Regions from separate parts of the Peribacillus sp. Aquil_B1 genome, predicted to be linked through region 1. Evidence: riboswitches for the same ligand, from Rfam matches in the RefSeq annotation. Region 1 holds a riboswitch; the other holds the start of a gene.

Evidence for each region. Region 1 has a riboswitch for S-adenosylmethionine ahead of MPH60_RS15545 (Fur-regulated basic protein FbpA). Riboswitches for the same ligand answer to the same signal wherever they lie in the genome.
Region 2: it holds a riboswitch for S-adenosylmethionine, as region 1 does, so the genes downstream of both, MPH60_RS08115 (bifunctional homocysteine S-methyltransferase/methylenetetrahydrofolate reductase) here and MPH60_RS15545 (Fur-regulated basic protein FbpA) in region 1, are expected to answer to the same signal.

Annotation. Positions count from the first base shown of each region.
Region 1 is NZ_JAKXEE010000002.1:378,909-384,103, reverse strand. It holds gene thiD (bifunctional hydroxymethylpyrimidine kinase/phosphomethylpyrimidine kinase) at 1-411, opposite strand, end outside; gene thiW (energy coupling factor transporter S component ThiW) at 380-901, opposite strand; gene tenA (thiaminase II) at 914-1,603, opposite strand; TPP riboswitch at 1,693-1,798, opposite strand; SAM riboswitch class I at 1,956-2,060, shown strand; gene MPH60_RS15545 (Fur-regulated basic protein FbpA) at 2,236-2,424, shown strand; gene MPH60_RS15540 (aspartyl-phosphate phosphatase Spo0E family protein) at 2,678-2,872, shown strand; gene MPH60_RS15535 (GNAT family N-acetyltransferase) at 2,941-3,447, opposite strand; gene MPH60_RS15530 (GDSL-type esterase/lipase family protein) at 3,665-4,366, shown strand; gene MPH60_RS15525 (ABC transporter ATP-binding protein) at 4,409-5,195, opposite strand, start outside.
Region 2 is NZ_JAKXEE010000001.1:1,606,389-1,611,583, forward strand. It holds gene ligD (DNA ligase D) at 1-514, opposite strand, end outside; gene ku (non-homologous end joining protein Ku) at 665-1,507, shown strand; gene MPH60_RS08110 (MOSC domain-containing protein) at 2,011-2,661, shown strand; SAM riboswitch class I at 2,773-2,871, shown strand; gene MPH60_RS08115 (bifunctional homocysteine S-methyltransferase/methylenetetrahydrofolate reductase) at 2,976-4,823, shown strand; gene metH (methionine synthase) at 4,816-5,195, shown strand, end outside.

The DNA.
Region 1 (5,195 bases):
ATTTGGTGTTACAAGTGTTGCAAGCGGAAGCAAATCCATTTTTAAGGCGGAGACAGCCTTTTCGTCGAGCAAATGGTGGCCGCTTTTGGAAATCATGACAGGGTCAAGGATAACGATGGCAGGCATGTAGGTTTTAAGGGACGCTGCGACTGTTTCCACGATTTCTTTTGATCCGAGCATGCCTATTTTTACTGCATCGACAGGAATATCTTCAAATATAGCTGCAATTTGGTCCGATATGATAGCTGTTTCTATTGGCTGTACAGAACGGACTTCCATTGTATTTTGTGCGGTTACGGCTGTGATGGCAGACATTCCAAAGACCCCATGTGCAGAAAATGTTTTTAAATCCGCTTGTATTCCAGCACCGCCCCCAGAATCAGAGCCGGCGATGGTTAATGCTGTTTTCATAAAAAAACCCCTTCATATAATTATTTTTTAGAAGTATTTTAAGTAATATGAAAGCTAAAATCGAACCTGCGAATGAACTGAGCATAAAAGCCGGTAAAAAACCAAAAAGAGCAGCTTTTTCTCCCAATAGGAGGATGGCAAGTGGATAACAGGCCAGGGAACCGAGAATGCCGGTCCCGATCACTTCACCTAAACAAGCGAATTTTAAGCTTTGTGTTTTTCGATAAAGGATGGCAGCCAAAAGTGCACCGATCATGCTGCCGGGAAAGGCGAATATTGAACCGGTACCAGACATGTTTCTAATGATGGAAACTAAGAAAGCTTGTGTCACAGCATAAGCAGGCCCCAATAGAACGGCCGTGAGGACATTTGCCAGATGCTGAATAGGAAAGATCTTTGCAAATCCTGCAGGGATGAAAATAAATGAACTGGTCAGCGTCGTTATAGCCGTGATCATGGCAGTCAACGTCAGTTTCTTGATAGGATTCATCATGCCTGCGACCTACAGCGGCCAATCCTGCTCATTTTGAACCATATCCCAGAATAAATATTCATATCGGGAAGTAACCAAAAAGTGCTTTTCTAATCTAAGAAGTTCCTTTTCTGGCATGCCCTCCGTCAATTCTTCCAACAATGCGATCAGCCACTTGTGTGCTTCCCCGAATTCAGGCGATGAATAGGACCTTATCCAATCTGCGTAGCGATTGTTTTCCAATGCTGCTCCATTTTGTTCTTTTAATAGCAAACCGATTTCATAATAATCCCAAGCGCAGGGCAGGAGACAGGCGATCAAGTCTGCCAAAGTCCCATGCTGTGCTGCATTTAGCATGTAACCTGTATAGGCTAGAGTGGTGGGAGTAGGTTCTGTATCTTCCAATTCTTTGGAACTGATTCCGAATTCGGAAGCATAATGCCGATGGATATCCATTTCCACTTGAAGGGTTTCATTTAAAATACTCGCAAACTTTGCCATGGTTTCGATGTTATGAGCTTTGATGACACCTAAAGCAAAGAGCTTGGAATAATCCATGAGATAGATATAGTCCTGCTTCAGGTAATAGGCAAATTTCTTTTCAGGAAGCGTGCCGTTTCCAATTGCCTGAACAAAGGGATGTGAATGGTTCCTTTTCCAAATCTCTTTTGCCCGTGCGTGAAGTCTATCACTGAATGTTTCTGTTTTAATCTTCTCCATTGTTCATCCTCCTTTAGAATGGTTCTCCTTGATAATGAAAAACCCCGTTCCTGAATACGGAACGGGGTAGATGGATATAGTCTGTAAATGGACGATATCATCCACTTCCCTCCGCCGGTATGAGCCGGTTCAGGTTCAAAGGGTCCGGAATTAATTCCATCTCAGTCTAAAAAAAAGACTCCCCTAGTGGTGTGAATTGTATGTAATTACTGACATCATATCAGAAAGACAAGAAATTGCAACCCGTATTTAAAAGAGGGATAAACAATGTCAAGGAAAAAAGGGAGAACCAGGTAATTGACTTTTGATGATTATTAGGATAGAATCATTTCTACAACAATTATATATCGAATTCTTATCCAGAGAGGTGGAGGGACTTGGCCCTAAGAAACCTCGGCAGCGGAACCGTTTTGGGAACTGTGCTAAATCCAACAAGCATATGCTTGGAAGATAAGAAGAGCCGTACGGACACTGTCAGCCTCTTCTTGAATTAGAAGGGGCTTTTATTTTTGGGAAATAACGTTTAGTGACATAATAGAAAAGGTATATATAATTTGGTGAAAATCAAATATGTTGATAAAGTTAGCTAACTAGAAGCAGGCTCTAGGATGACTAGGAAAGGAGCCATTTACATGGCAGAACTATTTAAGAGGATTGAACAGAGGAAGGCAAAGCTCATTGAAGAGCTATTGGCCAATGGAGTATACAAAACTTCTGATGAAAGGCACCTTTATGATGCCCCATTAAAAGTGCTTGAAGATGAATATAAGATTGTTATAAATAGACCTAATAACGAGTCACCTTCTGAATGGATGACATAGTAAGCGATGGACTATATTTTGGGTTCTAGGATAAGGGATATGATGTAAGCATTCACAGTCGACACCAGTGGGTGCTTTTTTGCGTTTAATAGGAAATGACATAAAATATACATAATTAAAGAATGAAGTAGGTGTTTTGTCACATTTAACCTATAAAATAACACATTTTATTTCTGAAAAATAGTTGATTTTAACTAGTAGTTTCATTATGATGAAAGTGTAAAAAAATTGAATAAATGGGAGGTGACATATAATGCCTTGCCGTAAGGTAACGATAGAAAAAGTAGAAGAAAAGAGACAGGAAATGATCAAATTGGCAGCAAGTTACGGCTTAACAAGTCTGCTAACTGTTCAAGCCAGTCAAGAATTGGATTCGCTTTTAAATGCGTTAGCAAGTAAAAGAGAGTCAGAATATTTTTCTCTCCAAAAAGCATATAGGTATTTTTAAATTAGCCAATTTGAACTGTATTAATTTGAAAAAGCTACTGCTCAAGGCAATAGCTCTAAAGAATTATCTTAAATATCGACACGTTTACCAAGAATGACCAAATCGCGCTCAATGCCATCCAGCTCGGCAACTTGAGGTAAATGCGCCCATTCTTCAAACCCGAATTTGGAAAAAAGCTTAAGGCTCGGTATATTGTGGGCGAAAATGAAACCCAATAAAGTCTTAATACCTAATTTTGGACTCAATTCAATTGCCTTTTGAATCGAAATTTGTCCGATTCCTTTTCCCCGGAAATAATCATCCATATAAATGCTGATTTCGGCAGTGGAGTTATACGCCGGTCGGCCATAGAAGGATTGAAAGCTCATCCAGCCAGCAGTTTTCCCTTCTATAGCAATGATATATAGCGGTCTACTTTCTGAATGATGTTCCTCAAACCATTTAACCCTCGATTGGACGGATACAGGCTCCGTATCCGCCGTGACCATTCTTGAAGCAATTGTCGAATTATATATTTCAACAATTTTGGGTAGATCAGATAGTTCTGCCTCTCTAAACTCTATGTGCTCTTCCATGATTTAAACTCCTAACTATCATTTATTCAATCTCCAGAATGAAGGGTAATCCCGTTTTTTGTTTAAGGGACGGTGAATGACACCCAATCCATTGAAAGTTTTTATTATCATACACTCTTTACTCTTTATCTGACAATTCTTTTTTATGTTACGTCTGCAGATTTTTGGGGTATGTAAAGGATTAAATACTACTAGTAAAAAGACAGAGGAGAACCAAATGAAAAAGTTGGCAGTTTTTTTGATTATAGTACTGGTTATATGTTTTGCTGCATATGAATTTCAGGCCTCGGAGTCGGAAGATGTGCAAAGGGTGATGGCTTTTGGAGATTCGTTAACCTATGGAAAAGGGGATAAGGACGGGGAAGGATATATAGAAGGCCTGGAGGATGAATTGAATAACCCAGAATCTGAACAAAAGGTGAGTTTTTGGAATTACGGTATAAAAGGCCAGGAAACGGATGGGGTGATGAAACAGCTTGATGATTACCGCATTAAAACGAAACTTGATGAAGCCGATACTTTCATCGTTTATATCGGAACGAATGACTTGATCAATAGTAACGGCGGGGACTTGGAGAAAATCAGTGATCGAAAAATCAATGAGGGTAAACGGGAGTATATCAGCCATCTGCAAAAGATTACGTCAACACTGATAAAGGCAAACGATAAAGCGGATATTCTGATAGTAGGACTATATAATCCAAATAAAGGAAATCATAAACTTGAAAAGCACATTCGCGATTATAACCAGTCAATAAAGGGAATAGCGGATAAAGACAATAGGATGTTATTCATTCCTACGAATGATCTTTTTGAAGGTAAAAAGAAAACAGAGTATTTCAGTGATAAGTTACATCCGAATGAAAAAGGGTACCAGCTCATTGCGAATCGGGTTTTGGAAAGTTATGATTTCAAATGAAAGCAAAAATGCACAGAAAGGCATTCTGTGCATTTTTGCTTGCTAGGAATTTAAAATGGCTTTTAGTTGAGGGAACTGCAAGTCATGGAGCTGCTTGTATCTGCCGTTGTTTTGCAATAACTGTTCATGTGTTCCTTTTTCATGAACCTGCCCTTTTTCCAGAACGATTATTTGATCGGCATCATGAATGGTCGATAAACGATGTGCAATGACGATTGAAGTCCGGTTTATCAATAAACGTGACAAAGCTTCCTGTATCAAATGTTCGGATTCTGTATCCAAGGCAGCCGTTGCTTCATCGAGAATGATGATTTGCGGGTTTTTCAAAAGTGCCCTGGCAATGGCAATGCGTTGTTTTTGTCCGCCTGAAAGCTTGACTCCGCGCTCTCCAATTTGAGAATCATACCCATCAGGAAAGGCACTGATAAAGTCATGCGCATTTGCCGCTTTGGCGGATTCGATGATTTCCTCATCTGTAGCATCAAGTTTGCCATACACAATGTTATCACGGATGGAACCGTTGAATAAAATGATATCCTGGGAGACAACACCCATTTGTCCCCTTAATGATTTCAGTGATACATTTTTGATATCATGGCCATCCATTTTAATTGTTCCAACTTGCGGATCATAAAATCGAATCAAAAGGCTCGTGATGGTCGATTTTCCTGCACCAGAGGAGCCGACCAGTGCGGTTACTTGACCAGCTTTCATGGTCAGGTTTAAATTGCTGAGCACAGGAACACTCTCATCATAAGAAAAATCAACACACTGAAATTCAATTTGCTTTTTTATGGAAGGGAGTTCAATGGCATTTCCCTTGTCACAT
Region 2 (5,195 bases), on a different contig from region 1:
AGGCATTATCCAAAATATCAAAACTTTCTATTAATTGTATCAAAGCCTTATCGTTGGGATTAGGCGGAATAGGAAAGCCGAGTTTTGCCCCCATATTCAACATCAAATCCCTACGTTCTTCCATAGGTTTAGCTGATAAGTCTTTTCCGTTGATGCGAAGCAGGTCAAACGCTATAAACCGGCATGGGGAGAAGCGCGCTTTTTCAGATATTAAGGATTGTTTTCCAAGACGCCCTCGCCACTGTATTTGAAAAAAGTCCGCTTTCGCTTCATTGGTAAGCCAGACCAATTCTCCATCTAACTGAAGCGGGAGATATTCTTCCAGGTCCAGTTCTTTGATGTAAGCAATGATTTCTGGGAATTGTGGTGATAATTCCTTCTCGTTCCGACTCGAAATGCTTATGGTATCGGAGTCTATCGTTAAAATAGCCCTAAAACCGTCATATTTGACTTCATAACGCCAATCCTTGGAGCTGGGGGCTTCGGGGTAATAGGTTGGCAGCATCGGTTTCATTTTTGTATCACCTCCGCAAATAATTGGTTAACATTATTTTGCCAAAAAAACGAAGTGTTAGAGTTGGCAATTGTTTTTTCGGATTTTTTTGGACAAAGGGGAATAATAAAATTGTTCTTCTCTTTAAAAATAAGTTATGAGGTGACGAATATGCATACGATGTGGAAGGGGAGCATATCATTCGGTTTGGTGAACATTCCGATCAAACTTCATGCTGCAACGGAGGATAAGGATATTTCTTTAAGGACGTTGCATAAGGAATGTCATTCACCGATTAAATACGAAAAAGTTTGTCCGGTATGCCAGAAAGAAGTGGGTAAGGATGATATAGTCCGCGCTTTTGAGTATACAAAGGGAAAATTTGTTGTATTGGAAGACAATGAATTGGAGCAACTGAAAAAACAAAACGAAGAAAAAGCCGTGGAAATCGTGGATTTCGTTAAAATTGAAGAAATAGATCCCATTTATTTCAATCGGAGTTACTACATGTCCCCTAATGACGGAGGGATAAAAGCTTATTCCCTTTTGAGGCAGGCCCTCAAGGAATCCAATAAGGTAGGATTAGCGAAAATCATCATTCGCTCTAAAGAACAAATGGCGGTAATCCGAGTCGTTGATAATACCTTGGTGATGGAAACGATTCATTATCCGGATGAAGTCCGTTCCACAGCGGACGTTCCGAATATCCCAGCCAATGATACCATTGTAAAAAAAGAAATCGATACTGCCGTATTATTGATAGATCAATTAACGACTACTTTCGATCCGACAAAATACACGGATGACTATCGAACCGCGTTGCTAGAATTGATTGAATCAAAGAAAACGGGACAGACGACGATTACAGCCAAAACAAAAGAACCAGTTTCCAACAATGTAACCGATTTAATGGAGGCATTACAGGCATCCATTGACCGTACGAAACATGATGAACCGGAAAAGAAAAAGACGACCCGAAAGAAAGCGGCACCGAAAAAAAAGAAACAAGCTTAAACAGGAAGCTGAGCGGAAGACATATGGTGTCGCTCGGCTTTCTGCTTGTTTTAGCAAAGAACCAGACACTTATAAGGGAGTGAAAGTGACTTTACAGGGAGGGATTTGTATAGGAAAGGAAAGTGCAAATAGGTAAGTGAATCACGATTTAAGGATATGGATGGAATAAAAGAAAATAAATGGATGGAAATGGAGGCAAAAAAATTCGCTCCCTAAAGAGCGACAATGAGGAATTCAATCGTGAAAATCAACATATAGGCGAACGGTTGTAGTTTTCGACTATATATTGTGTTCATATTCTACCATATTTAATTCTGAAATAGCAACAAAATTACTGAAACTAACCTATGAATTTTTCTGGAAATCAATGATATTTTGTCCATTTAAGCGGATTATGTGGCTTTTTCACTTCATATACTTATAAAAAGCTACAGAATAAATGGATTTTTAGTATAATTTATACATATAGGATGATATAAATTAAATATGAATGGAAGATGCAAATGGAAAATGGAAAAATCAAATCACTTCATGCCGGAAAGCCGAAACAGGAAATTTTTTCGAATGTCGATATCTTTTCAGCCATGGATAAACAAGCACAGGATAATGTGACAGTGACTAAATCAGGCATAATTGGTGATGGGATTGGTAATGTAAAGTTCCATGGAGGTCCTGATCGGGCTTTGTGCATTTACCCCTTTGAGCATTATTCATTATGGAATGAAAAATTCTCTAAAAAGCTGGATATCCCAGCATTCGGTGAAAATTTAACCGTAGAGGGGATGAGGGAAGAAGACACGTATATCGGCGATATTTATCAAATAGGCGAAGTGATTGTGCAAATTAACCAGGGGAGGATACCTTGTTCGACCATTTCCCACTTTAATCAACAACCTAAGTTTTTGGAACTTGTGCTGAAAACGAGTTTCACTGGTTATTTTGCAAGAGTACTTCAAGAAGGAACGATAAATAAGCAAAACGAAATCGTGCTGATAGATCGTTTGCAAGAAAAAATTTCAGTTCATTATGCAACAGAGGTAATCCTACATAAACGAGATGGCCTGGAAGGCGCTAAGGCTTTACTTACTCTAGACTCGTTAGCGGAAGACTGGAAACAAAGAATCTTGAAGAGGGTTAAACCCGCAAAAGATTGAATCATTTTTGCAAAAGTGAAAAAAATGTCGATCAGGTATTGAAATTGACAGATTATTAATGTAAATTAAATATAATCTAATTTTGAAATCTTGTGAAAATTATATAAATGGATCTTATCGAGAGAGGTGGAGGGACTGGCCCGAAGAAACCTCAGCAACCAGCTTAGGCAAAGGTGCTAAATCCAGCAAGCAGAGCTTGATAGATGAGGAGAATGTTTCAAAAAACCTTCTTCTTTGAGAAGGTTTTTTTTCCTTTTCTCTCATACTCATAAAATACGACAAAAACAGGACTGTTTTTGAGAGAGGGTGTAATGATGAATTTTCGTAAAGAAGTGAAAGAAAGAATGTTGGTTGGGGAAGGGGCAATGGGGACCTTATTGTACTCAAATGGCATCGATCAATGTTATGAGGAATTAAACTGCACGAATCCAAATCAAATAGAGTCCATCCACCGTGCCTATCTGGAAGCTGGTGCAGATATCCTTCAATCAAATACATACGGAGCTAATTTCAACAAATTGAAACGGTATGGACTTGAAGATGAAGTTAGCAGAATCAACCGCCAGGGAGTCATTCTAGCTAAAAAAGCGGCAAAAGGAAAGGCGTATGTCTTCGGTACCATAGGGGCACAGCGGAGTATCAGGAAATCGGATTTAAGCATGGAAGAGATTAAACGGGGTTTTCGTGAACAGCTATACAGTCTGTTGATGGAAAACCCGGATGGAATTCTCTTGGAAACATTTTATGACCTGGAAGAGCTGGAAACCGTCCTGCAAATCGTAAAAAATGAAACTGGACTGCCGATCATCGCAAATGTTTCGATGCATGAACTGGGTAATCTACAAAATGGAATCCATTTAAATGAAGCCTTTCAAAAACTCGAGCAACTGGGTGCCGATGTTGTGGGGGTGAATTGCCGTCTTGGTCCACATCATATGATCCGGGCCTTGGAAGAAGTGAGTATGCCGAAGGAAGCATCGATCGCCATATACCCTAATGCCAGCCTCCCTGATTATGTGGATGGAAGGCTCGTCTATAAAGCCGTGCCGGAATACTTTGGGTCAAGTGCCTTGGAACTTCGTGAGCAAGGTGCCGCTATCATAGGCGGGTGCTGTGGAACGACTCCACTGCATATCCAAGCTGTAAAGAATGCGATCGGAAGTTTTGCTCCTGTAAAAGAGAAAGTTACGAAATCCCGCGAAATAGAAATAATTGAAGTGAACGATCGAGAATTGGAGCTTCCACTGTACGAAAAGGCCAAAACGGAAAGGACGATCCTCGTTGAACTTGATCCACCGAAAAAACTGGGAATAGAGAGTTTCATGACCGGTGCTGAGGTTTTGAAAAAAGCAGGGGTCGATTCCATTACATTAGCGGATAATTCACTTGCCTCACCAAGGATATCGAATGATGCACTGGCTAACTTACTTAAGAACCAATTGAATATTAATCCGATGGTGCATATAACATGCCGTGATCGAAATTTGATTGGCCTCCAGTCACATTTAATGGGTCTGCAGACGGTAGGGCTGAATGAATTATTGATCATCACCGGAGATCCTTCAAAAATAGGGGACTTCCCGGGTGCCACCTCGGTTTATGATTTATCTTCCTTTGACCTTATAAGCCTGGTCAAACAATTTAATGAAGGTCTTTCCTATTCCGGTCAAAGTTTGGGTCAACGGGCAAATTTTAAAATTGCGGCAGCGTTTAATCCTAATGTGAAATATCTGGATAAAGCCGTACTGAGAATGGAAAAGAAGATTTCCTGCGGTGCCCAATCATTTTTGACACAGCCAATTTATTCGGTGGAGCAAATCGAAGAAGTGCATGAAGCTACAAAACATTTAGAAACTCCGATTTTCATCGGTATCATGCCTTTGACAAGCACCCGGAATGCAGAATTCATCCATAATGAGATCCCTGGCATTAAATTGCCTGATAACGTAAGAAGGGCCATGGCTTTAGCGGGGGATGACCCTGTAAAGTCAAGGATTGAAGGGGTCAATATCGCGCGGGAACTGGTGGACGCGGCTAGGGAAAAATTCAAGGGCATATATTTAATCACTCCGTTCCTTCGCTATGAAATGACGGCGGAACTTACGAAATATATTAGAAAAGTCGATAGTAAACAGACATCAGAGGTGGCAGTACATGAATAAAAAAGCGATTCAAGATCAGTTAAATTCTAAGATTCTCCTGCTTGATGGGGCGATGGGAACCATGCTTCAAGCGGAGAATTTGACAGCAGACGATTTTGGCGGAGAACAATTCGAGGGCTGCAATGAATATTTATCACTGACGCAACCGGAAATCATCCAGTCCATTCATGAAAAATATTTAGCAGCGGGCGCAGATATCATTGAAACCAATACCTTTGGAGCGACCAGCATCGTTCTTGATGAATACCAAATAAGCACGATTGCCTACAAGCTAAATAAAATTTCAGCTGAGCTTGCCGTTAAAGCTTGTGAAAAGTATTCCAATGAGGAATGGCCAAGGTATGTAGCCGGATCGATGGGCCCCACTACAAA